Regions from separate parts of the Streptococcus sp. ELY_137 genome, predicted to be linked through region 2. Evidence: predicted binding sites of a transcription regulator. Region 2 holds the regulator's gene; the other holds the start of a gene.
The links. Region 2 encodes NrdR, which represses ribonucleotide reductase genes. Its sites were predicted from a motif close to ACACNATATATNGTGT; they were not measured.
Positions count from the first base shown of each region.

Region 1: AC4HAO_RS07575 (redoxin NrdH) is a predicted target of NrdR. The motif match lies at 13,283-13,298, and genes of this name have one in related genera.

Region 1 covers NZ_JBZFUL010000009.1:33,192-49,343, forward strand. Annotated here, with positions in the region: gene AC4HAO_RS07520 (HD domain-containing protein) at 1-1,033, shown strand, start outside; gene yidA (sugar-phosphatase) at 1,311-2,120, shown strand; gene AC4HAO_RS07530 (aminoacyltransferase) at 2,120-3,331, shown strand; gene AC4HAO_RS07535 (aminoacyltransferase) at 3,331-4,563, shown strand; gene tpiA (triose-phosphate isomerase) at 4,634-5,392, opposite strand; gene AC4HAO_RS07545 (PHP domain-containing protein) at 5,504-6,238, opposite strand; gene AC4HAO_RS07550 (glucosaminidase domain-containing protein) at 6,600-7,352, shown strand; gene AC4HAO_RS07555 (NADP-dependent glyceraldehyde-3-phosphate dehydrogenase) at 7,622-9,052, opposite strand; gene ptsP (phosphoenolpyruvate--protein phosphotransferase) at 9,309-11,042, opposite strand; gene AC4HAO_RS07565 (phosphocarrier protein HPr) at 11,047-11,310, opposite strand; partial or broken gene icd (NADP-dependent isocitrate dehydrogenase) at 11,484-12,669, opposite strand; gene AC4HAO_RS07575 (redoxin NrdH) at 13,375-13,599, shown strand; gene nrdE (class 1b ribonucleoside-diphosphate reductase subunit alpha) at 13,702-15,861, shown strand.
Region 2 covers NZ_JBZFUL010000001.1:171,149-187,300, reverse strand. Annotated here, with positions in the region: gene AC4HAO_RS00885 (GNAT family N-acetyltransferase) at 47-538, opposite strand; gene murC (UDP-N-acetylmuramate--L-alanine ligase) at 895-2,226, opposite strand; gene zapJ (divisome accessory protein ZapJ) at 2,242-2,883, opposite strand; gene AC4HAO_RS00870 (pilus expression-regulating Snf2 family helicase) at 3,158-6,250, opposite strand; gene AC4HAO_RS00865 (GNAT family N-acetyltransferase) at 6,489-7,073, shown strand; gene der (ribosome biogenesis GTPase Der) at 7,518-8,828, opposite strand; gene dnaI (primosomal protein DnaI) at 8,870-9,769, opposite strand; gene AC4HAO_RS00850 (replication initiation and membrane attachment family protein) at 9,770-10,924, opposite strand; gene nrdR (transcriptional regulator NrdR) at 10,911-11,408, opposite strand; gene AC4HAO_RS00840 (response regulator transcription factor) at 11,548-12,225, opposite strand; gene AC4HAO_RS00835 (YceD family protein) at 12,316-12,852, opposite strand; gene htpX (zinc metalloprotease HtpX) at 13,257-14,156, opposite strand; gene AC4HAO_RS00825 (LemA family protein) at 14,166-14,720, opposite strand; gene AC4HAO_RS00820 (bifunctional 2',3'-cyclic-nucleotide 2'-phosphodiesterase/3'-nucleotidase) at 15,015-16,152, opposite strand, start outside.

The DNA.
Region 1 (16,152 bases), on a different contig from region 2:
CATGGTTGCAGCCCTCCTCCATGATTTGGGGCACGGTGCCTATTCTCATACTTTTGAGCGCCTCTTTGGTACAGACCACGAGGCTATCACCCAAAATATTATCACCAATCCTGCTACTCAGGTCAATGCTGCCTTGCGCCGAATATCTCCCGATTTTCCTGATAAGGTTGCTAGCGTAATCAACCATACCTATCCTAATAAACAGGTGGAACAGCTCATTTCCAGCCAACTTGATTGCGATCGTATGGATTACCTGCTGCGCGATGCTTATTATACCGGAGCGAGCTACGGTCAATTCGACCTCACCCGCATTCTCAGCGTTATCCGTCCTTTTGGTAAAGGGATTGCCTTCACAATCAACGGGACACATGCCATTGAGGACTATTTAGTTAGCCGTTACCAAATGTATATGCAGGTCTACTTTCACCCTGCCAGTCGGGCAATGGAGGTCTTACTTCAAAATCTGCTGAAACGCGCTAAGGAACTCTATCCTCAGCAACGATCCTACTTCATTCAGACCTCTCCTTGCTTGATTCCTTTTTTTGAAAACAATTACAACTTGCAGGATTATCTGCACTTAGATGACGGTGTGATGAATACCTACTTTCAAACCTGGATACAGGCAGACGATGCTATTCTGGCCGACTTGGCCAATCGTTTTATTAACCGCCAGCTCTTTAAATCCTTGATTTTAACTGAAGATAGCCAAACAGACTTGCGAGATTTAAAAAAATTAGTAGCCGCTATAGGCTATGATCCAGAGTATTATACGGCAGAGCACAAAAATTTTGATCTTCCTTACGACATTTATCGACCTGAGAAAGAAAGCCCTCGAACACAGATTGAACTGCTGCAAAAGGATGACAACCTCAAGGAACTCAGCCAAGAATCAGCCCTTGTCAAGTCATTGACAGGGACTATTCACGGTGATTACCGCTTCTATTTTCCTGCTGAAATGCTGGAGACAGATGATCTCTTTCAAGAAGAAAAAAAACAATTTCTCAGCTATTCCAAAAATGATTATCTGCTGTAGAACACTCAGCCGAAGCACCCCTATAATGATGTTAGACCACTAGAAAATTCGTGCTAAGTGCTTACCTATAGAGTTCTGTTATCTATTTTCAAAACTTTTAGCGTCTCATGCTATTACTGCCTGTCATGACAAATGGCAGGATTTTTAGTAATATAGTAGAGGTGTTCTGCCTTTTTTAGAAAGGCTGTTATTTTATGCTCAAAGAGAATTACCGAGATCCTGTTAATTTTCAGAGAGTATTAGTTATACTTTTATAATTGATAATTAAGGAGATGCTATGGCAATTAAACTCGTGGCTGTTGATATTGATGGCACCTTGGTTAACAGCGAACGTCAGATTACTGCTGATGTCTTTGATGCTATCCAAGAGGCCAAGGCTGCTGGGGTCAAAGTGGTTATTACAACTGGCCGTCCTATCATCGGTGTCCAAAGTCTTTTAAACGAACTCCATTTAAATGAACCTGACAACTATGTCATTACCTTCAATGGCGGACTGGTTCAAGATACAGCAACCGGTCAGGATTTGCTTTCAGATAGTTTAGCCTATGAGGACTATCTGGATATTGAGGTCTTAGCGAATAAATTGGGGATCCACTCGCATGCTATCACTAAAGATGGTATCTATACCAGCAATCGTGATATTGGAAAATATACTGTCCATGAATCTACCTTGGTCAGCATGCCTATTTTCTACCGTACACCTGAAGAAGTCACTGATAAAGACTTCGTTAAAGCTATGTATATTGATGAACCTGAACTATTGGATGCTGCTATCGCCAAGATTCCTGAAGATTTTTATCAGCGTTTCACAATCGTGAAGTCCCGGCCTTTCTATCTGGAAATTCTCAATAAGACTGCCAGCAAGGGGGAAGCTGTTAAACACCTAGCGCAGCATCTGGGGTATAGTCTAGATGAGACCATGGCCATCGGTGATGAGGAAAATGACCGAGCTATGCTGGAAGTTGTCGGGCACCCCGTTGTGATGGCCAACGGCAATCCTGAATTGAAAAAAATTGCCAAACATATTACCAAATCAAATGATGAATCCGGCGTTGCTTACGCCCTTAGAAAGTGGGTCTTAAATTAATGTTTACCTATAAAGTTGGTATCTCAGCACAAGAACACGATGATTTTGCTAAAGCAAGCAATCAGACCAACCTACTCCAAAGCAGTGCTTGGGCACAGGTCAAGGATAATTGGAGCAATGAGCGCATTGGTTTTTACAAAGATGAGGTCCAAATTGCATCTGCTTCTATCCTGATTAAGCGCCTGCCTCTAGGTTTTACCATGCTCTATATTCCGCGCGGACCAATCATGGATTATACGGATCAAGACCTTGTTAATTTTGTTATCCAATCTTTGAAAAAGTATGGGAAATCAAAACGTGCCCTTTTTATTAAGTTTGATCCAGCCTTGCTGTTAAAAGCATATAAGATCGGGGAAGAGATTGAAGAAAACCCTGATACTCTGGCTATCTTAGATAAACTTCAAAAAGCTGGGGCACAGTGGACTGGACGAACAAGTGAAATCGCAGAGAGCATTCAGCCTCGTTTTCAAGCCAACGTTTACACTCAAGAAGATATGGCAGCAACCTTCCCCAAACATACTAAACGGTTAATGAAAGATGCCAATAATCGTGGGGTTGTAACAAGTCGCGGCAGTATTGATGATGTTCAAGCCTTTGCTGATGTTGTTGCACTGACAGAAAATCGCAAGGGAGTTGCCCTACGGAACTATGATTATTTTAAAAAGATGATGTCCATCTATGGTGATGATGCCTATCTGCACTTGGCTAAGGTTAATCTGTCCAAGCGTTTAGCTGAGTACAAAGAGCAGCTGGAGCAGATTGAAAAAGATTTATCAGAAACGGCTGACCATCAAAAGAAGCGACTGACCAAATTGACTCAGCAACAAAACTCAGTAAAAAAATATATTGCGGAATTTGAAGACTTTGTCAATAAATACGATGATGACCTTATTATCGCTGGAATTTTATCTGTTCGTTTCGGTAATGTTATGGAAATGCTCTACGCCGGAATGAACGACGAATTCAAGAAATTTTATCCACAGTACTCACTTTATCCTAAAGTTTTTGAAGATGCCTATACTGATGGTATCACCTGGGCCAATATGGGCGGTGTCGAAGGAACATTGGATGACGGTTTGACTAAATTCAAATCTAATTTTAATCCAACCATCGAAGAATTTATCGGTGAGTTTAATATCCCTGTCAGCCTTCTCTATAAACCGGCCATGTTTGCTTACAATAAACGGAAACAAGCAAGGAGCAACCACTAATGACGTTTGAAATTTTGAGTCAAGAAGTTTTTGAACAATTCAGCCAAGAAGTTTCCTACAAATCCTTCATGCAATCCGTTGAAATGGCAGACCTCTTTCGCAGACGCGGTTATAGTATCAGCTATGTAGGGATTAAAGCTGATGGGAAGCTGCAAGTGGCTGCCCTGCTTTTCACTATCCCTATGACTGGTGGCCTCCACATGGAAATTAATTCCGGCCCCTTTTCAACAGATACTAGGTATCTCAGTGATTTTTATCAAGCTTTGCAGGACTATGCTAAGAACCAGGGGGTTCTAGAGCTTATTGTGAAACCCTATGATACCTACCAAACTTTTGACAGTGATGGTAAGCCCAGTGATCAAGAGCGCCCTGAGCTGATTAAAACTTTAACCGATTTAGGCTTTCAGCACGATGGCCTTCAGACTGGCTATCCGGGCGGTGAACCTGACTGGCATTATGTCAAGGATATGACTGCTCTTACTGCAGATAATCTGCTAAAATCCTTCAGCAAGAAGGGACGTCCGCTAGTTAAAAAGTCTAAGACTTTTGGGACCAAATTGCGTAAGCTCCAGCGCGAGGAATTATCAATCTTCAAAGAGATTACGTCCACAACATCAGATCGTCGTGATTATACCGACAAACCCCTAGACTACTATCAGGATTTCTATGATAGCTGGGGGGACAAGGCTGAATTTATGGTGGCTAGTATCAACTTCCAAGACTACCTAGGACACTTGCAGGACGATCAAGATAAACTGGGACAAAAGATTTCTAAATTGCAAGCCGACTTAGAAAAAAATCCAAACTCAGAAAAAAAACAAAATCAGCTTCGGGAATTCTCCAGTCAGTATGAAACCTTTGAGGTTCGTAAAAGCGAAGCTAGACAGCTGATTGAACAATATGGCCAGGATGACGTCATCTTGGCAGGCAGCCTTTTTGTCTATACGAAACAAGAAGCTATCTATCTTTTTAGCGGTTCTTATACAGAATTTAACAAATTCTACGCACCTGCCCTCCTGCAGGAATATGTCATGTTAGAAGCCTTAAAACGTGGCATTCCAACCTACAATTTCTTAGGTATTCAGGGGATTTTCGATAATAGCGATGGTGTCTTGAAGTTTAAACAGAATTTCAACGGCTATATCGTCCGTAAAACGGGAACCTTTCGCTACTATCCAAATCCATTAAAATATAAAGTTCTAAATACTATTAAAAAAATTTTAGGACGATGATAATAAAGCGAAGCAACAAAAAAAGCGACTCTGGGTAGAGTTGCTTTTTATAGTGTTTTATTACAGACACCTATTTTACGAAGTCAAGAAGGGCAAGGAAACTATCGGTTTGCAGTGAAGCACCACCAACAAGGGCACCGTCAACATTTTCTTTAGCCATATATTCCGCAATATTTTCAGGTTTTACAGAACCACCGTACTGGATACGAACGGCTTGTGCCACTTCTGTACCGTAGAGTTTTTCAACTGTTGAACGAACAACACCACAGATTTCATCAGCAATGTTGGCATCAGCTGATTTACCAGTACCAATAGCCCAGATTGGCTCGTAAGCGATAACCAAGTTAGACACTTGCTCAGCACTCAAACCTTTAAGATCTGCAGTAATTTGTCCTTCAATCCATTCAGCCGTTTTTCCTGCTTCATAAGTTTCGAGAGACTCACCACAGCAAAGGATAGGAGTCATGTTGTGGTCGAAAATAGCATGAGCTTTTTTGTTGATTTCTTCGTCTGTTTCATGGAAGTAATCGCGGCGTTCTGAGTGACCAATGATAACATATTCAACACCGAGAGCTGCAAGCGCTGCTGGGCTTGTTTCACCAGTGAAAGCACCAAAGTCTTCCCAGTAGCAGTTTTGGGCAGCTACTTGCAATTCAGTATTTTTAACGCCTTTTTTCATGCCTTCAAGAAAGAGGGCAGGAGAGCCCACAACAGTATCAACGAGTTGGTTTGAAGGAATATTGTTTTTCACAGCATCAATAAATTCACGAGCTTCTGCAGCAGTCTTATTCATCTTCCAGTTTCCGGCGATAATTGGTTTACGTGACATTTCACATACCTCTTCTATTAAAATTATTTACCACTTCATTCTAACATAATTCCCAAGTCATTGAAAGATTTTGCCAGAATTTTCTCGAAAATCCAAGCGGTGATTGTAGGCTCAAATAAGCTGGGTTTCATCAATACCAAACTCTTTCATAAGTACTTGCATTTTATCGAAATTCAAACGGAAATGATCCAATTTATGGGCATCTGAGCCAAGGGAGTAGCGCTGACAGCCCAATGATTTGACTAGAGAGAGAGCATAGCGGTAAAGATGTTCATGATGATAGAGATACATAGATTTGCTGTTCAACTCAAAAGCTAGATGGTTATCTATCATTTTTTGAAAGATTCGAAGCAGCTGCTCTTGATACAGCTGAAGCTCTGCTACTGACATCTCAAATAAGCGAAAACCATAGTCAAAATGAGCCAATACATCGGCATCAATTCGACCGATAGCATATTCCAGTCTATCTAGGTATTCTTGGGTCACTTCATATTTATCTCTATCTGCTATCTCATCATCTAAATAATCATTGCGGCCATTGTGGTGAACTGAAAGCAGCTTTAAATCGTAGTTCTTATCAGACAAAAATTCTAAAATGTCTGCTTCACGCGGCTGGTAATAACCAATTTCAACGCCCCTTTTTATACGGTTGCCAAATTTTTTGTTCAAATCTGCAATTTCTTTTGTGTAAGCTTTATAATCTGGAATATCATCCTGCCTAGTATAGGGATTTGAGAGATCGTAGTGCTCAGTTGTTACAATCTCCCCCTTAAATTGACTCAGGTAATCTTCAAATCGGGCATCGGAATCGTAAGAAAAATAAGTATGTAAATGATTATCGCGCATAAACTGCTCCTTAATACTGAATAAGGGTAAACTTTCGTTGCTATTGTCACTTTTTAGTGCTAGGCAGGATCTTTTCTAGGTTGCTAGGCACCAAGGCAGACTCAATTTACAAGATAGCTAGAAAGACTAAGGTTTTGAAAGCCAGTACCGTTTATCTGCAGACAAAATGCCCCATCAAAAGCCAGTAGGCTAGCTCTATCTCTAATTCGGGTGAAGCTAATACCAGAAGATCAGTTATTCCTAAGCTTTTAATGCAATGCTAGGTTTTCTATTATTCTACCATATTTTGGTTTTTCCAACAGAAATCCCTTTATCTATGCTATACTAATCAGTACGGAATTCTCAGCAAAGGAGGTGAACCATGGCAAAACGTAAAAGCAAAAAGTATGGCTGGCGAAAATTCTTTTCCATCAAGAAACAGAATCGCAAATCCTTCATCTTGACAATGCTATTGACAGCAGCTATCGTCTTGTTTGGCTCCTACATCCTGCTGACCCGCTTCAGTCAAAATACCAGCCAGCCTCCCAAACCGAGCGATAGCCAGGATCTTGCTGTGCTATATTTTGTCAATCAGATTGGCGAAGATGCCAGAAATATTGCCCAAGACCACGATCTCTACGCTTCTGTTATGATTGCCCAAGCCGTCTTAGAAAGCAACCATGGAACTTCTAAACTTGGTTCTGAGCCCAATTATAACCTCTTTGGTATCAAGGGAGATTATAAAGGCGACTCTGCGACTTTTCAGACCTGGGAGGATGATGGCAAGGGCAACGCTTATAAGATCGATGCCCAGTTCAGAAAATATCCCTCTTATACTCAATCCTTAGAAGATTATGCTGATCTGCTCAGCCAAAATCTCTACGCTGATACTCATAAATCGAATACTCGAGACTATCAGGAGGCTACCCAGACCTTGACTGGTCTTTATGCGACTGATACTAGCTATAATACCAAACTCAATCATATCATTACTCTTTACCACTTAACAGATTACGATCAGCCTGTCAGTTTTTATAAGCCTGGACTAACTTACAATGTTTACCGACAGAGTTATACAAGTGCTGGGACCTTACGGCAGGATAACAGCTGGGCTAAAGCTCAACTTGAAGGATAAAGTTAGTCAGGGAAGTTTCGTTACTTTCAATAATAATTTTTCGTATATGCCTATTATCAAAAAAAGCAATCATCGGAGGATAACGGTTGCTTTTTTCAAGTGAAAGTATCAAAGAAGCTAAACTTTTCTCCATATTATAGGTTATAAGCAAATGACCCTTGATTCCTGTAGTGGGGAAGATAAAGTCTCCATAAGTTATTACAGAGCCTTTTTGGGTATGGAAAAAGGAGCTAGGAAATTGAACCCTTACGCTCCTCTTCTTCTATTTTTTAATCAGCAATGTCAAACACGATTGATTTAACGTTGGTCATAGCTTCAATAGAGTATTTAACACCTTGAACACCAGCACCTGACTTTTTAGCTCCCAAGAATGGGAAATTATCTGTACCGCGCTGAGTCTTATTATTGATATGGACTGTACCAACTTCCAGCTGCTCAGCAATCTTAACAGCTAATGGGAAGTCTTTAGTAAAGACTGAACTTTGTAAACCGTACTCAGACTTGTTGGCAATTTCAAGTGCTTCATCAACAGAATTAACACGGATAATTGGCAAAACAGGTCCAAATGGCTCTTCCCAAGCCAGACGCATGTCTGTTGTCACCTTATCAAAGACGGTTGGATAAATGATATTGCCATCTCGCTTGATAGGAGTTGCCGCATATGCTCCCTTGTCAGCAGCTTCTTGGATTAGGCCTTCAACATAATCAGCTGATTTTGTGTCAATTAATGGCGTAATATCAGCGTTGTCTTCTGGCATACCGACAGACAGTTTTTCAACTTTCTCAGTAACCAGTTGAACTAACTGATCTGCTACACTATCCATGACGAGCACACGCTTGACAGCTGTACAGCGTTGTCCGGAATAACCGAAAGCACCGTCAACAATATTCTTAGCTGTTAATTCAAGGTCAGCATCTTCCAGTACGATAGCTGCATCTTTACCGCCAAGTTCCAACATAATTGGTCGCATACCAGCTAACTTCCCGATATTTTCTCCAACTGGTGTTGAACCAGTAAAGTTGATGAAATCAACTGCTTCATGTTCAACAATATAATCACCAATAACGGAACCGCGACCAGTAATTGTATTGAAGACACCTGCAGGAATGCCAGCCTCAGCAAAGGCTTCTGCCAAAAGTAAGCCAGAGATAGAGCCTTGCGTCGGTGGTTTAAAGGCTACTACATTTCCTGAAATCAAGGCCGGTGCAATTTTGGAACCTGCTAGATTTACAGGGTAGTTAAATGGCGAAATAGCCAAAACAAGACCGACAGGTTCGCGGCGAACCATAGCAACTTTCTTCTTGCTGGCAGCATCAAAGCTACCACCTTCCAAGACTTCACCTTCTGCTCGAATACCTTCTTCAGCAGCATAGTGAACAATTTCAGCTGTGCGTGTTACTTCTCCAATAGCAGATTTCAGGCCTTTAGCAATCTCTTTTGAAAGAACTGCACCTAGCTTTTCAGCATCGCGCTCCAAGATATCAGCTGCCTTGTGCAGGTAAGCTGCACGCTCTACATAGGAAAGAGCACGCCATGCTGGCAGAGCCGCCTTGGCTACCTCGTAAACGTGATCTACTTCTGCTTGACTCATAGCTGGAACAGAGCCCAGTTCTTCACCAGTTGCCGGTTCATAGATTTTAATCTCTTGGTCAGATAAGACCCACTCACCGTTGACGTAGTTTTTGTATTGTGTCGTCATCTAGTTCTCCTTTTAGCGTTGATAGACCTATTCTATCACTTTTTAGCTATTTTTCCAATATCTGCTACCAAGAATAATCAGAATATTTTGAACTAAATTAAATGTTGATTAGACTCTTAGTGTCTAGTTGAATTGGCTAAAGAGAGAGCGTGGCTCCCCCAAGATAGAATTCTCAACCACTGCGTTAATCTAGTAAATCTAGAACAATAAAAGAGTCTGGACTTCTGTCACAGACTCATCTAACTTCAACAGTCTATTAGTCAAAGTTGATATATTCTTTTTCAAGTTCAAGAACTTCTTCCATAGTAGCACATTCTGTCAAAGCACGGTTAGCGTACTCTGCCATCTTAGTGGTATCCAATTTCTTCATCAGGCTACGTGTACGAAGAACTGATGTTGCGGACATAGAGAATTCATCAAGCCCCATACCGACCAGCAATGGAACTGCTGTCTGGTCGCCGGCCATTTCACCACACATACCAGCCCATTTACCTTCTGCGTGAGCCGCCTTGATAACATTATTAATCAAGCGAAGGATTGATGGGTTATAGGGTTGGTAGAGGTATGATACTTGTTCGTTCATACGGTCTGCAGCCATAGTGTATTGGATAAGGTCGTTGGTACCAATTGAGAAGAAGTCCACTTCTTTAGCAAATTGGTCAGCCAACATTGCTGCTGCAGGGATTTCAATCATGATCCCCACCTGAATATTGTCGGCTACGGCAATACCTTCAGCCTTGAGGTTAGCTTTTTCCTCTTCAAAAACGGCCTTAGCAGCACGGAATTCTTTAAGAAGGGCAACCATTGGGAACATAATCCGCAATTGACCATGAACTGAGGCACGAAGAAGGGCACGAATTTGTGTACGGAACATGGCATCGCCAGTCTCAGAAATCGAGATACGCAAAGCACGGAAACCAAGGAAAGGGTTCATTTCTTTTGGAAGATCGAAGTAAGGCAGTTCTTTATCGCCACCGATATCCATAGTACGAACCACAACTGGCTTACCATTCATACCTTCGAGTACAGCCTTGTAAGCTTCATATTGTTCATCTTCAGTTGGGAAGTCTTGAGAATCCATATACAAGAATTCTGTACGGTAGAGACCAACAGCTTCAGCACCATTGTCGTTGACACCTTCAACATCTTTAGGTGTACCGATATTGGCTGCTAATTCAAAATGCTTGCCATCAGCAGTCACTGTCTCAGCATCTTTCAGGAGAGCCCATTCAGCCTTTTGCTTGGCGTAAGCTTCACCAGCCGCCTTAAACTCAGCCACTTGTTCGTCAGTAGGATTAATAATTACTTGACCAGTGATACCATTAACTGCTATGAGGTCACCATTTTTAACGGTGTCCGTCACATTATTGGTACCAAGTACAGCTGCAATTTCCAGCGTACGTGCCATAATGGCAGAGTGGCTGGTACGTCCACCAATATTAGTCACAAAGGCTTTAACAAACTTCTTATCCAGTTGTGCTGTGTCTGACGGAGTCAAATCGTGAGCAATGACGATTGATTCCTCGTTAATCGACGCTGGATCGGGCAATTTTTTACCAAGGAGATTTGCTAGTACACGCTTGGTTACGTCGCGAATATCCGCTGCACGCTCCTGCATGTAAGGGTTATCCTCCATACCTTCAAAGATAGTGATGAACATATCTGTCACTTCTGTCAAGGCAGCTTCGGCATTCACCTCTTTAGCGCGAATCGTCTCTTTAATTTGCCCAACCATTTCTGGGTCAGCAAGAACCATCAAGTGCGCATCAAATACGGCTGCGGCTTCCTCTCCTAGGCTATCTACTGCTTTCTCACGGATAAGAGAAAGCTCGTCTTGCGCCGCTGCTAGAGCTGCGTCTAGACGAGCCTCCTCTGCATTTGTATCTGTAACGGATACAGTCTCAAATGATAAGTCCGGTTGAACTAGTAGATATGCCTTAGCAACAGCAACACCATCTGATGCTGCAATTCCTTTAAGCATTTCTGTCATAGTTTTAAGCCAATCCTTCTTTTGTCATTGTTTCATCGATAGCTACGATAGCATCATCTGCATCTGAACCTTCTGCTGTGATTGTTACATCAGCACCTTGACCAACACCAAGGCTCATAACACCCATAATTGATTTAAGGTTTACTGATTTACCTTTGTAGTCCAAAGTGATATCTGAGGCAAATTTACTAGCTGTTTGCACAAGCAAAGTGGCTGGACGTGCGTGAATACCTGTTTCTGCAACAATGTGGAAATCTTTAGAAGCCATAAGGATTCTCCTTTTTTCTAATGTAAATATTTTTTGGATTATCGCATGATAACCCTTACAAAATAGGATTATATCATACCGTTTGCTTATTTTCAAGGTATAAAGTTATTTACGAAAATTTTTTGAAACCCTTTTCTTAGATATATTTTCTAATTTTCAACCAGCAAATATTGCTATTCTTTCTGCAGTTCTTCTAATAAGGCAGCAATAAATTTGGCCGTCGTTAGACTAGGCCGATTGCCTGCCAGATCTCTCGTAAAACAGCCTTTTGAAAATACTGCCTCAATAGCATTTTCAATTAAAGCAGCGGCTTCACTCCAGCCGATATAAGCCAACATCATTGCTCCCGACAGCAAAATTGAACAGGGATTGGCGAGACCACACCCCGCAATATCAGGAGCGGTTCCGTGTGTTGCTTCAAAAACAGCGTGTCCTGTCTGGTAATTGATATTAGCACCCGGCGATATGCCTATACCACCGACTTGGGCAGCTAAAGCATCACTAGCGTAGTCTCCATTGAGATTAGTCAAGGCAACGACTTCAAAACGCTCAGGATTAAGGAGAATCTGCTGAAAAAAATTATCAGCAATAATATCGTCAATAACTAATTGTCCACTGGCTAATTCAGCTGAAAATTCACGCTGGGCTAGTCCATAGCCCCATTTTCTGAAGCCACCCTCTGTATATTTTTGGATATTGCCCTTATGCACTAGGGTGACTCGCAGTAAGTTATTAGCCAAGGCATATGTAATAGCCGAACGAATTAAACGTTCACTCCCCTGAATAGAAATTGGTTTAACACCGATGCTGGTTGTTTCAGGAAAACGAATTTGATCAACCGCCATCTCAAATTGAAGGAAATCCAAAACCTTTTTGACCTGGCTGCTGCCAGCTTCCCATTCAATCCCAGCATAAAGATCTTCTGTATTTTCGCGAAAGATAGTCATAGCAACTTTTTCAGGATGTTTCAGTGGACTTTCAATTCCTTTGAAATGACGAATGGGCCGAACGCAGGCGTAAAGATCCAATTCCTGACGAAGGGAAACATTCAAAGACTGTATTCCTTGGCCAATTGGTGTCTCTAAAGGACCTTTGATGGCGATCAAATTTTCCTTAATCATTTGTAAAGTTTCCATTGGTAACCAATGTCCTGTTTTTTTTAAAAGCTTTTTTACCAGCTAGAGCTTCCTGCCATTCGAGCTTTCTTCGTCCCTTATATGCCTTAGCAATCGCTGTATCAAAAATAGTCTGAGCGCCGTACCAGATATCCCGACCTATGCCATCACCCTCAATATAAACGATGGTAGGATTGTCTGTAACCTGCAGTTTGTTATTTTTCAACGTAATTTTATCTGCCATATTATCACCTCTTTAGCTGAGCTTATTTCTAACGAATTCGTTTTAGATAGTCTAGATACATTGAAGGTAGTTTTTCCAGGTTACTGCTCTCGGACATGAGTATAACACAACTATTACCTGTCCTTAGAATAGGATAAATTGTCGAAGAAGAAAAATCCACAGTACAAATCATAGCTCTTGATTTGTACATGGGTTCCTAACTTGTATTAAATCTATGGTATATGTTACTAGATTAGTTTTAGTGCACAAAATATTTAGTTTACACACCAAGTATCGAAAAAATTTATTATTTCAGCATGCCTCCAAAGAACTATAAAAGATTTATTGGCACAGCATCAAAACACCATGAAAGTAAGTCGGCTGAATCTCCTGCATTTTAATACTTCAAGTAAATTGGATATCGAACCGCCAAGAAGATTTTATCCATTGACAGTAGATGCGTCTGTCCCATTCATTTTTCAATCCAAAATACCATCGGTTATCTAATATATAGTAGATAGTGGTTCCGATTTTCTTGGTAGTTTTCTATTGAATCCTTGCTATCACTGGATTTCTCGGCATATTTTAAGAAGAAAAGTTTACCACAAGATGTTGGGGGTGGTTTTTTTGACTGGCACAAAATATTGTGGTTTTTGAGCAAAATTGCTTGCTTTTTCTTTCTAATTTGGGTATCCTTATTAGGTACTAATTTATAGGAGAGATACGATGTCACAGATTACTTTGTTTTCTAAAAACAACTGCATGCAATGCAAGATGACCAAGAAGTTCTTGGAGCAAAATGGTGCTGATTTTGAAGAGATTAACATCGATGAGCAGCCAGAGAAAATTGATTATGTTAAGAGTTTAGGTTTTACGGCCGCTCCAGTTATCGAGGCTGGTGATGTAGCTTTCTCAGGTTTTCAACCTGCTAAACTAAAAGAAATTATTTAGTTTCACATATAAGGACAAGGCTGACCAAGCAGTTCAAAACTGCTTGGCAGTTTAAATTTAACAACCCTACATTATAATTATTATAGATAAAAGGAAATACCTATGAGTCTTAAAGATTTAGGCGAAGTTTCCTACTTCCGCCTCAACAATGAAATTAACCGTCCTGTCAATGGTCAAATTCCTCTTAATAAGGATAAAGAAGCCCTGCAGGCTTTCTTCAGGGAGAATGTTGTGCCTAATTCTATGGCCTTTGATTCTATTACGGACAAAATAAATTACTTAATGGCTAATGATTACATCGAAGCTGATTTTATCAGGAAGTACTCAGCTGATTTTATCGAAGGGCTAGCACAGGAGCTGCAAGCAGCAGACTTTCATTTTCAATCTTTCATGGCCGCTTATAAGTTCTACCAGCAGTATGCTTTAAAGACTAATGATGGCGAGTATTATCTCGAAAGCATTGAGGACCGCGTTCTCTTTAACGCTCTCTACTTTGCAAATGGAGATGAACAGTTGGCCAGCGATTTGGCAAGGGAGATGATTCATCAGCGCTATCAACCAGCAACACCATCCTTTCTAAATGCTGGACGCAGCCGTCGGGGGGAATTAGTCTCATGTTTCTTAATTCAAGTAACCGACGATATGAATGCTATCGGTCGTTCCATCAACTCAGCTCTTCAGCTATCACGTATCGGAGGCGGTGTTGGGATTTCGCTCAGCAACTTGCGCGAAGCTGGAGCCCCAATCAAAGGCTACGCAGGGGCAGCTTCTGGTGTTGTGCCCGTGATGAAGCTCTTTGAAGACAGTTTCTCTTATTCTAACCAGCTGGGACAACGTCAGGGAGCCGGGGCAGTTTATCTGGATGTCTTCCACCCTGATATCCTTTCTTTCTTATCAACTAAAAAGGAAAATGCGGATGAAAAGGTTCGGGTTAAGACCCTGTCATTGGGGATTACTGTTCCTGATAAATTCTATGAATTGGCCCGCAAAAATGAGGAGATGTACCTCTTTAGTCCGTACTCTGTAGAAAAAGAGTACGGTGTCCCGTTCAACTATATTAATATTACCGAAAAGTATGATGAGTTAGTGGCTAATCCTAAGATTGCCAAAACAAAAATCTCTGCTCGTGAGTTAGAAACCGAAATTTCTAAGTTGCAGCAAGAATCAGGCTATCCCTATATCATCAATGTCGATGCAGCCAATCGATCAAATCCTATAGATGGTCGCATCATTATGTCTAACTTGTGTTCAGAGGTTCTGCAAGTTCAAAAGCCTAGCTTGATTAATGATGCACAAGAATTTGTACAGATGGGAACCGATATTTCATGTAACCTTGGTTCTACCAATGTAGTGAATATGATGGCATCTCCAGATTTTGGCCGTTCTATTAAGGCTATGACCCGTGCACTTACTTTTGTGACAGATTCCTCAAATATTGAAGCGGTCCCAACGATCAAGGCCGGTAATGAGCAAGCTCATACCTTTGGCTTGGGGGCAATGGGGCTCCACTCCTTCCTCGCTCGTAACCACATTGAGTACGGCAGTCCTGAATCGATTGAGTTCACTGACATCTATTTCATGCTGATGAACTACTGGACCTTGGTTGAATCCAACAATATTGCCCGTGAACGCAGTGAGTCTTTCGTCGGTTTTGAAAAATCTAAATACGCTGATGGCACTTACTTTGACAAATACGTGACCGGTGAGTTTGTGCCTAAATCTGAGCGTGTTAAGAAACTCTTTGAAGGACACTTTATCCCGCAAGCTGAGGACTGGGAAGCTCTCCGTCAGGCCGTTATGAAAGATGGTCTCTATCACCAGAATCGTCTAGCTGTCGCACCAAATGGATCTATCTCTTATATCAACGATGTCTCTGCCTCAATTCACCCTATCACCCAACGGATTGAAGAGCGGCAAGAAAAGAAAATTGGTAAGATCTACTATCCAGCCAGCGGTTTGTCGACAGATACCATTCCTTACTACACATCTGCTTATGATATGGATATGCGTAAAGTCATTGATATTTACGCAGCTGCTACCGAGCATGTTGATCAAGGTTTGTCACTAACACTCTTTATGCGCAGTGAAATTCCTGAAGGGCTGTACGAATGGAAAAAAGAAAGCAAGCAGACCACTCGCGACCTATCCATTCTTCGTAACTATGCCTTCAATAAAGGTGTTAAGTCAATCTACTATGTCCGCACCTTCACAGATGATGGAGATGAAGTCGGCGCTAATCAGTGTGAAAGCTGTGTGATCTAACTGAACAGTCAAACTTGGAGCTAAAGCTCCTATGTTTGACACGCCAACCGCTATCGGCGGTTTGGCTAGTTCACTTACTAACTTCGTAGAAGGTGTATTATCGACACCTTCTACTACGTGTCGTAACTCTTTAGACATGGCAAACTTGGAGCTAAAGCTCCTATGTTTGACACGCCAACCGCTATCGGCGGTTTGGCTAGTTCACTTACTAACTTCGTAGAAGGTGTATTATCGACACCTTCTACTACGTGTCGTAACTCTTTAGACATGGCAAACTTGGAGCTAAAGCTC
Region 2 (16,152 bases):
TGCAACTTTTCACGGTTTCTCTGTCCTATTTGCCTCAAGTTAACAGCTATTCCTTATTGATTTCCCAAACCATATTATACCAGATACTACCACCGTGCTTGGAAGATGATTCACCTTCATCAGCAAAACCGTTCATCTCATAATAAGTAATGAGCTCTCCATGGCAAGTCAAACTGATTCCTTGACGTTCTTGAGCCACAGCCAAATCCTTAAGCGCTGCAAGAAGAGCGGTTCCAATTCCTTGCCCCTGATAGAAGGGAGCAACCGATAAAGACTGAACCAAAATAAACCCGCCAACTGCTGGATTAGCCTCCACTGTATTAAATAATTCATCAGTCAAATAACGGTTCTGCATCACTGGGCCTACAATATAACCAGCTACACGCCCATCTATTTCAGCAATTAAAAAAGTATCAGGAATTTTTCCCAGCCGCTCCTTTATAGCAGTTGGGCTCGCTGCTTCTGCGGCGGAAAAGTTACTCTCCTCAATATCGATAATTTCACCGTAATCCTCTAGCTTTACCTGTCTAATTATCATCTTTTTCCTCCGTTTAAGTTAGTTTATACTCAAAGAAAATCCATCAGAACTAGGCAAGACAGCAAAGTTAAGCGGCTAAGATGCTCAGCAAAGAGCTTTAGGTCCTTGTCTAGAAATGAGAAGGCGACAAAGTGCTTCAGTAACTAACGGCAGTCGCTACCAAAGTCTGCCTAGTCACCACTAGGCTTGCCCGCGAGCTAATCAAATTCAACTCTCTAGCGTACCCGACCGCCTGTAGATATTCTGAAGTGAGAAACGAGCAGAATTCGAGGGGACAAAGTTGGCTCACTTTCCCCAAAAGGAAAAGGTGAGAGCTGGAAACGTCAAACATTTCCAATTCTCACCCTCTTATCACGCTATTGCGTATTGGAAGCCAGATTGGCAATCAATTCTTCAAAGGAGCGTTCGTAAAGCTGAATATCACCAGCTCCCATAAAGACATAAACAGCATTATCATGATCAAGCAGCGGTGATACATTATCCACTGTCACAACTTTTGCAGGCTTTTGTAGCTTATCTGCTAAATCTTCAACCTTGACCTGACCTCTATCACGCTCGCGGGCTGAGCCGTAGATTTGAGCCAAGTAAACACTATCTGCCTCATTCAGCGCTTCTGCAAATTCATCCAAAAGAGCAATCGTCCGTGTAAACGTATGGGGTTGAAAAATCGCCACAATCTCCCGCGATGGGTATTTCTGTCGGGCTGCATCCAGAGTGGCAATAATTTCTGTCGGATGGTGAGCAAAGTCATCAATAATGATAGTATCGTTGACAAGTTTTTCCGTAAACCGACGCTTAACACCTGCAAAGGTCTTAAGGTTCTGAGCGACCAAATCCATATTAAAACCAGCAACATAGAGATTAGCAATAACAGCTGTCGCATTCAAAATATTATGTCGGCCATAAGCTGGTACATGAAAAGTTCCTAGATCCTGTCCCTTATGCTTAACCTTAAAGTCAGAACCGTTAGTTGTACGGACAATATTATAAGCTATAAAATCATCAGATTCCTCAAATCCATAATAATAAATCGGAGCCTGAGCCGTAATCTTGCGCAGATAAGGATCTTCACCATAGACAAATAGCCCCTTTTGTACCTGCTTGGCATAGTCATTAAAGGCATTGAAGACATCATCAATAGAAGTGAAGTAATCAGGATGATCGAAATCAATATTCGTAATAATGGAATAGACAGGGTGGTAGGGCATGAAATGGCGCTCATACTCATCAGATTCAAAAACAAAGTATTGACTGTTAGCTGAACCGCGACCGGTCCCGTCACCAATTAAGAAAGAGGTATCCGTAATATTGCGTAACACATGTGCTAAAAGCCCCGTCGTTGAAGTTTTGCCATGAGCCCCAGCTACACCCAAGCTAGTAAACTGTTCCATGAAATCACCTAAGAATTCATGGTAGCGCTTGAAGGTAAAACCGTGCTGCACAGCATAAGCTACCTCAATGTTATTATCTTGGCGAAAAGCATTGCCGGCAATCAGTTCAACATCAGCCGTAATATTGCTTTCATCAAAGGGAAGAATCGTAATCCCAGCTTGTTCAAGTCCACGTTGGGTAAAATAATATTTTTCAACGTCAGACCCTTGAACCTTGTACCCCATTTGGTGCAACATCAGAGCCAGGGCACTCATCCCTGAGCCTTTGATTCCGATAAAATGATAGGTTTTAGACATGTGTTTCCATTTCTCCTATTCGCCATCCAACATTAGATTTAACTCTTTGGCAATCTGATGCGTACGACGCTGTCTGGTTTCTTCTTGATTGTAAATTTGGCTCCGCTTGAGGAAGTCGTAATTGTTTTTCTTGGCCTGCCTATTTGAAGGATTTTTAGGTTTCTGGTAGGTCTTAGGCAACTCAGCTAAAATATAGTGATCCTGATGTAGATTATGGCTGAACCGCGCTAGCTCATTGACCGGCGATTCTTTACTAGTATCTGCCATCTTACCATTAAAGAAAATAGTAGGTTTAGAGGCTGGTGCTTTATCAGTAAACTCGCGACGCTGGAAATTGGGTTTGGCAGGGATTTTAGACTCCTGAGCAATATAGGTCTGGCGCTTACGCTTCAAATCCTGTCTAGCTTCTTCACGCGCCAGCTCAGCATAAGACTTGGCCTTTTCCCTTTCAGAAACGCGCCCTTGAGCATAGGCTCGACCTGCCGAACTGGCAGACTGTTCCCCCATCACATAATTATCGCTGTAAGACTTATCATGATAGTCTCCGTGAATATTATTAATTAAATCTTCATTATCATAGAGCTGCATCTGAGGAGCTGTCGCAATAACCAACTCATCATCCGCTACTAATGGAAACTGATCCTTTTTTCTAACCATAGATCTCTCTCCTTTTTAAGATACTCAGGGCCATGCTATAACTCTCTGAACTATAGCAACCGGCGGTTAAACCTTGCACAGCAAGTACCAGTGAAATCCGATTGAAAAATAGAAAACTTGACAAAGATGTTAACCTCTAAAAAACGGTTATACTCCAGAATAGTCAAAGCTTAAACAACTTCGCTGCTTTTTCTATACAAATCGCATTTTCGACCCTTAAGTAGGGCTCTAACATTACTATTATACCCTAAATGATGGACTTGTCAAAAAGATATCAGCTTTTTACGCCCAAAATTTCTTTGATATCTTCGATTGTCATATTGGCACGACTCTCATTACCGTCAAGGACCGTAGTAACCAAGTTCTTCTTAGAATCCTGCATTTCTAAGATTTTTTCTTCAATAGTTCCCCTCGTAATCAGTCGATAGACTTCAACATTCTGCTGCTGACCGATGCGGTGGGCACGGCTGATAGCCTGCATTTCCACTGCCGGATTCCACCAGAGATCAATTAAAATAACTGTATCAGCCCCCGTTAGGTTAAGACCAACCCCACCAGCTTTGAGAGAAACGAGAAAAATATCCCTGCTGCCATTATTGAAGGCCTTGGTCATTTCCTGCCGCTGCTCAGCCGGTGTAGAGCCGGTTATTTTATAGGTGGTTAAACCGAGTTCATGAGCTTCCTGCTCTGCTATCTCTAACATATCTCTGAACTGCGAGAAAATTAGGGTGCGATGTCCACTATCTTGAATCTGGCTGAGAAGTTGACGCAGACTGTCAATCTTGCCGCTTTCCCCATCGTAATTCATAAAGAGAGCCGGTGTATCACAGATTTGGCGCAATCGTGTAATCCCTGCTAGAATTTGGATCTTCTGACGATTAAGTTCAGCATCGGAAGCCTGACTAACACTATCTTGCATCTGCCTCAACTGGGCCAGATAGATAGCTTTTTGCTTATCATCTAATTCATTATAATAGGTCGTTTCAGTCAGTTCAGGTAATTCTGGCAGAACCTCTTCTTTTTTGCGCCTCATGATAAATGGTTTGATATAACGAGCTACTTCCGCAGCTTCTAGTTTAAGAAAGGCTTTTTTTGGTGGCAGAAGCCCTGGTAGCACAATTTGAAAGATTGACCAAATTTCCAGAAGCTTATTCTCAATCGGCGTACCAGAGAGTGCAAAACAATGATCAACCTCAAAGGCTCTCAATGATTGAGCTATCTTGGTTTGAGTATTTTTCATTACCTGAGCTTCATCCAAAATTAAATAGTCATAGTGCTGCGTCTGATATTGATCAAAATCCTGACGAAAAGAGGCATAACTGGTAATCATAATCTGGTGCCCCGACTCAATGATAGACAACCTTTCTTGTTTTAAACCGTAAGAAACAGCTACATCAAGTTCGGGAGCAAATTTAGTGAATTCATCCTTCCAATTATAGATTAAGCTGGAAGGTGATAAAATAAGGACTCGAGAACTTTCCTGCAATCTGGAAGTTAAAAAAGCAATTGTCTGCAGGGTCTTACCCAATCCCATATCATCAGCTAAAATACCGCCAAATCCATAATAATCCAGCATAGACAGCCACTTAACACCCGTCAGCTGATAATCCCGCAACTGGGCCTGAACAGATATCTGAGTAGTTTTAAATTCCTGAGGGTGAGTCAAATCATAGGCTAATTGCTGGAAATCAGCTGAAAAATCTACCCGTTTGGAATCCTGATAGAGCTGGGAAATTTGAAAAGCAGCCAAATTACTCAGTTTGAGATGGCCATCCTGCTGCGGTTGAGCCTGCAGAGATTTTAGAGTACGACTAATCTTCTGGGTTTCCTCATCAAAGACAACTAACCGCCCCTGATCATTGACATAATAAGGTTCATTTTTAAATAAAGCTTGAAGGGCTTGATTAATATCTCCCTCGTAGATAGAAGAAAAGTCAAAAGATACATCAAGCAATCCCTGCTGGGCTGATATTTTGACCTGTGGGCTTTCATAATAGCGAAGGGCATCTAAAGTCTCACTTAAGTGAACCTGACCCAAGTTCTGCAAACGAGGGATCGTACGAGTAAAGAAATTATAAAGCTCCTCACCGTAAAGTGGCAGATGACGGGCAGTGAACTGCCCCATAAAGCCCTCTGCTGCCAACACCCGATTGATCTGTTCTTCGCGCTTAAAGTTACTGCTAAAGGGTAATTCATTTAAACCGTCCCGGCTTCTTACCTTAACGCCATCGTAATCATACGTTACTTTGAGCAAAATCTCTTGGTTGTCAGCCAAATCCAAGTCAAAACTAGGCTTAAAATCCCTGATAGCAAAAGATCTAGGCGCATCAATACGACCTATCTCTGCAAAATCCAAAAGACTGGCAGCCAATTTCCCCTGGTCGTCCAAATCAAAGTGGACATGCTTACTCAAGTCTTCTTCAATAGCTAATCCCTTGATAGCCTTGACTAGCTTACGCTGCTTTGCAGTAAGGTGATAAAAGGTCTGACGGTAGAGCACATAAGCGTGATCAAAGAAAGATTGACTGGTTTTTTCTGAAATAATCAGCTCCAAAGATAACTGATGGACAAGAACTTTGAAGGTATATAAGCTGTCTTCCCCTGTCAACTCCTTAAAATAAATTTCTCGGTAATCATGATGATTGAGACTGATCTGAAAATCGTAGAGATCCTGCATCAGCTGGATCCCCTCTTCAAAAAAGCCATGCGGTAAGCTCAAATGCCGGGCACGGTTAGGCAAAAGATAATCTAGGTGATTGGGATCATCATCAGGAATCAGACGCCAGAGGAAGTCAATAAACTCCCGACTAGCTTCATCAAATTGAATATAAGAAATCGGCTCAAAATAATTCTTACCAATTTGATAAGAATCCTCACGCCTTAGAACCTTTAAAAAGGTGCTAATATCCCGAATAATATAGCGACGATCGTCTGGCAGGCGATTAATATAAAGCGTCCACCAGATAGCTGAGGAATAAGAATCTTGCTCTCCGGTAACCGACAAGCGATATTTGAGACTATCATCCTCATTAACGGCTAAGCCATCTAAAAAAATGCTGCCGAAAGAAAAAAGCTTCTCTTGATGCTGTTGGTAAACGTCATCATTAACCAACTGTTCAACCAATTCTTTACCAATCTCATCATTTTTTAAATAATATTCAATAGCAGCTAGATGGGGGCAGTAATTCTTTTGCGCAAACATCAAACACTCGCAGCTTACTTTATCGTCATCAAAGGAAAAAGAAAGGGCCACTCCATCTACTTCTGCTTTAATAATCTTATCAACCGTGGATAATATTTTGATTTTGCCTGCTTCAGATAGGACGATTCCTTCATTGCGGATACGTCCCGGAATCAATCTTGCCATACCAAACATTAGTCCAATCTAATTTTACTTATCTTGTCATTATAGCAGATTATATAAACTATTTCACAAAAATAGTGCCATAAAGTTCTTTTATGTTATACTGGTAACACATAAAACCTAGGCTGCAAACCAGCAAGCAAGTCAGCATTTGAACTCTATAGTTAAGTCCTAAGGGCTATTCCCAACTTTCTTTGAATCGCCTACAGCTTAGTATTTTGAGATAAGGAGAATCTCTGTTATGTCACCGACTATTCGTCTTGCTACGCAAGAAGATTTACCCTATTTGTTAGAAATTTATAAACCCTATGTTGAAGAGACAGCTATCAGCTTTGAATACAATTGCCCTTCCCTTGAAGACTTCACTCAGCGTTGGCAAAGTATTAGCCAAATCTATCCCTACTTCGTTGCTGAAGACAAGAAGCAGATCCTAGGCTATGCTTACGCCTCAGCTTTCCATCCCAGAGAAGCTTACCAGTGGTTGGCTGAGGTCACTATCTATCTGGCTCCCAACGCTAAGGGAATGGGGTTAGGACGCCTCTTTTATGAGCAATTAGAATCCTGCTTGAAAGCCCAAGGAATTCTGACAGCTTTGGCTTGTATTGCAACAACAGCCAAAGCAGATAGCCGCCTGACGAACAATAGTCAGGAATTCCATCAGCATCTAGGATATAAGGTTGTAGGACACTTCAAACAAGCCGGCTATAAATTTGGTCGTTGGTATGATATGAAATGGCTGGAAAAATCTCTTGCTACCAACCCCAGCCTACCCCAGCCTATTATCCCCTTTTCAGAAACTTCTCTCTATCAAGAGTATAAAAGCTAGAATAAAATAGAGAATGAGATGAACTCACGTTCATAGAATTGGATATTCTCCAACAGTTCCCCAAACTGTTGGAGCTATCACTTGCGCGGTCATTAAACAGTCCAGTGGGCTGTTTAATGACCGCGCCCCAAGATAAGGACCGCCAACCAGCAGTGGTTCATTGGTGCTAAAGCACCTAATGAACTGTGCTGGGGAAAGACTAAGTTGGCAGAGCCAACCAGTTTTTCTCCCAACCACTGCGCCTAGTAAATAAAATTGACCAAATAAATAAGGCTGAGAACTTTTGTCTCAACCTCTTTTTGCTATAAATAGCCATTAAAGTTGCTAAACAAAGAGACAAACTAGGCTTTCTTCTACAGATATTACCTGCTTTAATTGAACAAGACACCCACTGCTTAGTCTCATGTATAAATCCAAACGGGTATATCGCTACTTTATCTAAACCTACTTGCGCTTTCTAGCAATTAAATGAATTGGTGTTCCTTCAAAAATGAAGGCTTCGCGAATTTGATTTTCCAAAAAGCGCAGATAAGAGAAATGCATCAACTCTTCTTCGTTAACAAAGACAACAAAAGTCGGCGGTTTGACCGAAACTTGGGTCGCATAGAAGATTTTTAAGCGTTTCCCCTTATCAGTCGGTGTTGGGTTAATAGCGACCGCATCCATAATGACATCATTAAGCACAGCAGATGGAATCCGTCTATTCTGGCTCTGACTAATGCGTTTAATCAGCTCAGGTAGCTTATGCAACCGCTGCTTAGTCTCCGCAGATACAAAGACTATTGGAGCATAAGCCAAAAATTGGAAGTTCTTTCTGATATCCATTTCCCACTGACTTACGGTGTGATTATCTTTCTCAATGGCATCCCATTTATTGACCACAATAATAATCCCTTTGCCAGCCTCGTGAGCAAAACCAGCAATTCGCTTGTCGTACTCTCGAATACCTTCTTCGGCGTTGATAACAACCAGTACAACATCTGAGCGGTCAATAGCCCGCATCGAGCGCATTACTGAGTACTTCTCAGTGTTTTCGTAGACTTTGCCAGATTTACGCATACCAGCAGTGTCGATCATAGTATACTCTTGACCTTCACTGTCTTTAAAGTTAGTATCTATGGCATCACGGGTCGTTCCAGCAAGGGGGCTAGCAATCACGCGCTCCTCACCCAATATGGCATTGATGAGGCTGGATTTGCCAACATTAGGACGTCCAATTAAACTGAACCTGATAATGTTAGGATCATCATCTTCTTTCTCAGCGGGAAGTTTTTCTACAATAGCATCTAAAATATCCCCCGTGCCGATGCCGTGAACTGAAGAAAGAGGATAGGGATCTCCCAACCCTAAGGTATAAAAATCATAAATATCGTTGCGCATTTCTGGGTTGTCTACCTTATTGACAGCCAGAATAACAGGCTTATGTGTCCGATAGAGAATCTTAGCAACATATTCATCAGCGTCTGTCACGCCTTCCTTGCCTGAGACAACAAAGACAATAACATCACTTTCCGTCATGGCAATATCAGCCTGATGTTTAATCTGCTCCATAAAGGGGGCATCAACATCATCAATCCCCCCCGTGTCAATAATGCTGAACTGACGATTCAGCCACTCAGCCTTAGTATAAATCCGATCCCGAGTAACCCCTTCAACATCCTCAACAATTGAAATGCGCTCACCCGCAATCCGATTAAAAAGAGTTGATTTCCCGACATTGGGACGTCCTACAATAGCCACAGTTGGTAAGGCCATTCCTTAAGTTCCTTTCTATACTCACTGCTTTCCCTGCAGTTCTATCTGCGATTTTCCCCTAGGAGATGAACAGCCTTAGCCAGATAGCGTACACGCTCCAGTACACGCTTAGCCTGCCAAGTTTCATCAGCTCCCTTGATATTACCAAACTTAGCCTCTAAATTAGCTAAGCTGTAATTAGAGGTGAAAAAGGTTGGTAGTTCTTCCAGCATACGGTGCTGTAAAATAACCTGCAAGATCTCATCGCGTACCCAAGATGTTGTCTGCTCTGCTCCAATATCATCTAGAATCAAAACGGGAACCGATTTAACGGCATCGATCTCTTCCTTGACATTGCCACTATTAATAGCATTTTTTATATCAATAACAAAGCTAGGGTAATGAAGCATCGTTGTCTCAACAGACTTTTTTTCAGACAATTCATGCGCCATGGCCGCCAGCATAAAGGACTTACCGATTCCCATATCCCCGTACAGATAGAGGCCTTTTTGACCAGGAGCCGGATAACTGTCTACAAAGCTAACCAAATATTTAAAGACATCCGCACGAGAGCCAGTAAGATCGACATCCTCAAAAGTAATATGTTTATAAGATCTCGGTAAACTAACTACATGAATACGATCAGCAATGGCCTTTTGCGCCTGCGCTTGCTTGAGGGCCTGTGTTTCTTTATAAGAGACATCTGCGTAACCCTCATTCATCACAAGAATAGGCTCATACCCCTTAGCTCTATACCTATCATCGGCTGTCTGATACTTGCGACGTTCACCTAAAAACTGATTAAATTTGGGCAGGCTCCGTTTGATCTCATCAGATGTCAACTGATGTTCTTGAATAAAATCTGCGATTGCTTGATCAGCCATAATCTGGTTAGTCAGAGCTTCTAGATCAACACGCTCATGAGCAGTCTTTTTTGCCAAGGTCTCCCCTATACTTTCCATCTACTCACCACCCTTTCCAAGTTTCGCTAACATTTGACGTTTCATCTCATCAAGCTTCTGCTGTTCCTCAGGTGTCGTCTGCTCTTTGTAATTTGGATTACTCCAGTCGGGCACACTGGAAACAGTTTGCTTGGATTTTTGATTTCTTGTTCGACCGTGCTGACGCAGGGCTTCAAAAGCAGCTTCAGCTGTCGTAGCCTTTTGTGATGACACGACATTTGCCAGACTCATCATAGCATTTCTAGCCAAAGTAGCAGAACTGTGTCGTTTAAAATAATAGACTATCATGACATTAATAACTTCATCAAGAAAGTCCATCTCAACCAAGTCTGACAAAATCTTCTTTTCCTTATCAGTCGTTGTTACAGCACCCAAGCCAACTTTAATCTTGGCTAAAAAATTCTCAGGTACTGAGGATTTAGCCTCTCTGATGATAATTTCCTCTTCGCGGCTGAGTTCAGTGGCTTTGTTGGACTTAGGCTGATGGAGTTTGGCTGCGATGCGCTTAGGTAAAATCTTATGGTGACTGGCAGTCTCCTTCGCCAACTGATAAACATCAAACCAAGTAAGGCTGAATTTTTCAGCAAGATTATTCAGTGCGATAACATCCTCTTTTTCCTTACTAAAATGCAGACCATCAATAGTCATTCTTTGTTTAAAACTATCCAAGTCAAAATAGGTTTTGGATCTCATAGGCTGCACATCAATCTCACCCGTATCTGAAAAAACCTCTGAAAATTTTTTGGAAAGGTTGCGTACCCGATCTAGATCGGATTTTTCCAAATCTGCCACAGCAACATCACCAATATGTCTCTCCAGCAAACGCCTATAAACAGCATGAGAGAGGAAATGTTCTGGTGTCAAAGGCTCCCTAAGTTCGATAATATATTTATCCAAATCCTGATAAAATGCCACCAGATCCATCCCAGTCAGAACAGCAAGAGAATTTTCAAAACGCGGCAGATCAAAGAGTGTGTGATTTAAAATTTCAGCAATCTTATGCAACTGTTGACCGTTATCATAAAAGCTAGTCAGATACTGATAAACCACCACAGCATCACTGCCTATAATCGGTAAATAGAGCCGAATCAGATTAGTCATATCTCTGCTGACCTGATTATTTTTCACAAAAGAAAAATTATCAATCGGTTTCATCTTGTTCCTTATTTTTCTTGTTTTTACTATGGACACGATTGGTTATCTGCTGCAAGAGATCCTCAATTTCATCCACATCCTTAAAACTGCGGTAGACACTGGCAAAGCGGACGTAGGTGATCTCATCTAAGTCCGCTAGTTCATCCATTACGAGATTGCCGATGACTTCGCTGGTAACTTCGCTGTCGTATTCTCCACGAATCTTTTGTTCAATACGGCTGATTACACTTTCAATATCACTACTGGAGACAGGCCTCTTTTGAGCACTCTGGATAATGCCATTGAGAATTTTATCACGAGAGAACTGCTCCCGCGTACCATCCTTCTTAACAACCAAGAGGGGGACTTCTTCGATGCGCTCAAAGGTTGTAAAACGCGCGCCACAGTTATCACATTCACGGCGGCGACGAATGGTATTGCCATCTTCAGCCTGACGGCTGTCAATAACGCTGGATTTATTACGATTACATCTTGGACAACGCATGCAAACACCCCAATTCTATCATTTTTTAGTAATACCTTATTTTATCATATTTTTAGGTATAAAAAAAGGATTGACCCTCCCTGTCAAATCCAGTCATCTCTTATCTATTGCCACTCTATCTCATCAGACTATTGCCCAATTAACTACGGATTACATACCCCATCCCTCGCACTGTCTGGATGTATGAGTCATTGCCAGGAATATCAATTTTACCGCGAAGGTAACGAATATAGACATCAACGACATTGGTTTCAACCGCGCCGTTACTGTAGCTCCAAACATAGTCCAGCAGTTCTTCACGTGTCATTACTGTATTGATATGCCTAAGCAGGGTCGATAATAAGGCAAATTCACGATTGGTCAAAGCAATACTCTCCCCCTTACGTATCACTGACCGATTGGCTTCATCTAATATCAGATCATGGTAAGGAGCCTTTTGGCGATAAATCCTTGTTTTTCCGCGAGCAAAGGCTTCTTCTGCCTTTTCCAGTAATTCTTCAACAGCAAAAGGCTTAATCATATACTCATCCGCTAGTTCATCAGTCTTTGATTGGATGCTGGCAATTGCTTCTCGATCGACCATCATCACAATCGGCATGGACTTCTCTCGTCTAATCTGATGCATCAAATCTAAACCATCCTTATCAGGCAGCTTGAGATCAATAAAAATTAGTTCAAAATCCCTTTCCAGAGCCATCGTCAATCCTGATTTTCCATCTTGACTGACTGTGACTTGATATCCCTTTTCTTGTAACCTTAGAGATACTAAACGTGACAAGCTTTTCTCATCTTCAATAATTAGGATTCGTTTAGCCATACTCCTACCTCCATTCGTTTGTCTATCTCTATTTCCGTAAAACAGTGATAGACTCTCCTCTTTCTTTTTACCTATTCACCTTCTTCAGGTTTACTCCGAATCAAATAAGCCTTCCAAGGCAGCAAAGGGACTCTTAGCTGCTTTCTTTTCGTCCTGCAAAGTCTGATACTGTGATTCCGTCAATACAGACCAATCCTGCCCCGATGGCAGAACATCGCTTTCTCTTTCTTCTGGTGTTAAGACCTTGAGCGGAATGTTGAGCAAAATATTATCAACAACACTCTCTTTGAGATCAATCTGATCATCCTCTAAAATTAAAACCAAATCATCCTCAACTAATTCTTTTTGGACCTCAGCTTCTGCTGCTTCTACAAAGACTTCTGATACAAAAATATTTTGATCCAAATAAACTGGCTCCATCGATCGGCTTGACGGAAGAACCAATTGATAAGTTAAATCATAATTCAGTAAAAAGAGGCCTTCATCATAACCAACTAATCCCTTGGCTTTAACGTCTGTGACATCTATAATTTCTGAATTGCGCTCCAATAGCATAGTCTTGATATCCAGTTTTTGATCAAATCGAAGACCATCCGGATTTTTTTTTAATTCTGCAATGTTAAACATAATTTCTCCCAATCGATGAACATAAACATAGGCCTTTCTTAGAAAGTACGACCTACGTATGATATTAGTAATTTTTCCTAATCAAGTCGTTAAGTTGCCTACTCAAAGAAAATCAATACAAGCTAAAAGCTCTGGAAGGTTCAACTGGCTAATAATAAGAGATGAGACTTATATTGATAAGCCTCAGAACATAACCCAGTGAACACTCAGCTATTCTAGATGGGAAAAATTCCATTTTTTCATCTAAAAGATACAGCGCTTGCCGCGATAAAATACTATTTTGATTTTCAAGGAATATCACTCTCACAAAATTGATTGCTCTTAATATAGCAGAAATAGTTTGCAATTTCTTTACAAGAAAACAAAAATCGCCCAACGAGAGCGATAGTTTTGTCATATTTAAGTTAAGCTGCCTCTAGGCGGGCAATCCGCTCTTCAATTGGCGGATGGGTGAAAAATAGAGATTTAACCCCGCCTTTTTTCTTAGGATCATTGATATAAAGAGCTGCACTGGCATCATCAACTGGTTGTTGCATAGGCTGGGATCGATCTAATTTTTTGAGCGCACTAATCAGCCCCTGAGGATTTCGCGTCAGCTCTACTGAACTGGCATCAGCCAAATATTCTCGCTGACGAGAAATAGCTAGCTGAACCAAGCTAGCAGCTAAAGGCGCCAAGATCAGGGCTATTAAAGAGAAAGCCAGCATCAGGACGCCGATACTGCCACCACCTTCACTATCGCTAGAGCGACGTCTGCTACCACCACCCCACCACATCATGCGACCACCGATACTGGAAATCAGAGTAATGGCACTGGCTAAAGCTACAGCGATAGTTGAAATACGAATATCGTAATTTCTAATATGGCTGATTTCATGGCCGATAACCCCTTCTAATTCTTCGCGATTCATAGCCGCTAAAATACCGCTAGTTGCAGCAACTGCTGAATTTTCAGGTGAGGACCCAGTCGCAAAAGCATTGAGAGAGGGATCATCAATAACAAAGACTCGAGGCATGGGAACTTGTGCTACCATAGCCATATCTTCTACAATATGATAATAGTCAGGATAGTCTCCAGCTGTAATTTCACGGGCATTGTTCATAGACATGACCACATTAGTTGACTGAAAAATCATTGACATAGCATAGATAGTTCCAATAATGAGGGCAATAATGAGACCTCCAAGCAAACTCCCCAACCAGAGATAGCCGACAGCAGCTCCAATAATAGCCAATAGGCTAAAAAACAAGAGCAGAAGGAGAACTGTGCGCCGCTTGTTTGATGCAATTTGTTGATAGAGCATGAGTGTCTCCTATAAGTCGAAATCAACCTTGGGAACAGCCTTTTCCTCTTCAGCTGTTTCTAAAAATTGAGACGGTTTAAATCCAAAGACACCAGCAACTAAACTACTTGGGAAAGTTTGCAGTTTTGTATTGTAATTGGCTGTTGTTGAGTTATAAAGCTGACGTGAGTAAGAAATTTTATTTTCTGTATTGGTTAGTTCCTCTTGCAGCTTTACAAAACTAGCATTGGCTTTCAAATCAGGATAATTTTCCGCCACCGCAAAGATTCCTGATACCTGTTTGGTCAAAGCATCACTAGCCTGCATCGCTTCTGCTGGATTCTTGGCCTGGGCTACCTGTGCACGCAGTTCAGAAATTTTTGTTAGAGTTTTTTCTTCATAGGCAGTATAGCCTTTGACAGTCTCAATCAAATTAGGGATAAGATCATTACGACGTTTCAGCTGAACATCGATCTGACTCCAAGATTCCTGCGTCTGCATACGTGAACGTACCAAACCATTATAGCTGACTACAATAAAACCAATAACGATTATAATAACAACTGCTAATATTATCCACAGCATAGATCTATCCTCCAAGTTAACAAGGGAAACAGGCAGAAGCCACGCTCATACCAATCTCAGTAAAATTAAAACTTGCCATCCTTTTTGTGTTACCCTTTTATTATAGCAGAAACCTTAGTAAAAAACAGCTCTTTCAATCGCTATCTTTTAAAAGAAAAAGAGAAGGAATGCCTTTGAGTGTGAGTTTTTAAACCGATAAGCTGTCTAAGTGAATTAAATGATAAAAAAAACAAAAAGACTCAGCATGAGATAAATCAATACTGAATCTTTTAAAATTTTTTGACACTCATCAAATTATAGTTTCCTTTTTCTAACTAAGAAAGCAGCTAAAGTCAGGAAGAGATAGCCAACTACATGATATACCATACTGTCAGAAAAACCTGTTTTAGGTAGTGATGTTGGGTCTTCCTGAGCTTTCTTACTAGTCTTAGCCAGTGATTCTGCAGTTGCCTGAACATAGACAGGCTTTGCAGTCACTCTACCTTGGACAAAAGATTTAGTAGTTAGAATGTAAATATTCTGATTGTCAAATTGATTTGCATAGGGAGCAGCTGACGATATAAGTGAACTAGATACGTCAGAATCCATGTAAGTATAGCGATACTCCCCAAAGCCTTCAGAAGCAGACGGTCCTATATAGGAAATCTCAGCATGGTCAGCTAGGTATTTTTGAGCATTTTCAGATGATAAAAAGCGAATATCTAAGCCCTTGATACTACTTGTAAAGGACCAATTGCCATCGGCTGAAGGGTTGATGGTTTTTTCAGATATTATATAGTCAATGATGGCCTGCCGGTTTTCCAGATTGAGCAGCCGTTTTTCAGCAGCATCTCTGACACCAGGGAAATTACCTGTTGCCCGATAGTTGTTGCTGATGACGATAAAAGTTTGATTGGGGTCAATTGGCTGTCCCTGATATTTAAGTTCGCGAACGCGACTGGCAGTCGGATTAACCAATTTTCCTTCGTAGTCATACTTGTTGGGCTGCGTGATATCAAATTTGTAAGTCAGACCATCAATCACATCAAAGTTATAAGAACGATAGTTACTGTTAATCAGCTGCTGAGGTTTGCTGTTGTTTGGATCGATCTGGTTAAATTGTCCAGCAGACATTTCCAGCCATTCCTTGATTTGAGCACCTGTAAGTTTAATGATAGCAGTGACATTGTCATAGAGATAAAGATCAGCAACATTTTTAATAGCCAATGCTCCGGCAGGAATGTCTGTGTAGTAAGTGGCATCGCCGCGCGTACCCGCTTTAAACGGTGCGGCAGCAGAAAGAATTGGCAAATTAGCATCAGCTGTACCAGCCAATTGTTTTTTACCATACCAGAGTTGGGCATTGTTTACAATTTGAATAGACGGATCATCCAGCACTTGAGCAAAGTAACTGTTAATCGGTGCTGTTGTTTGGCCAACCTTTTGGCGAACA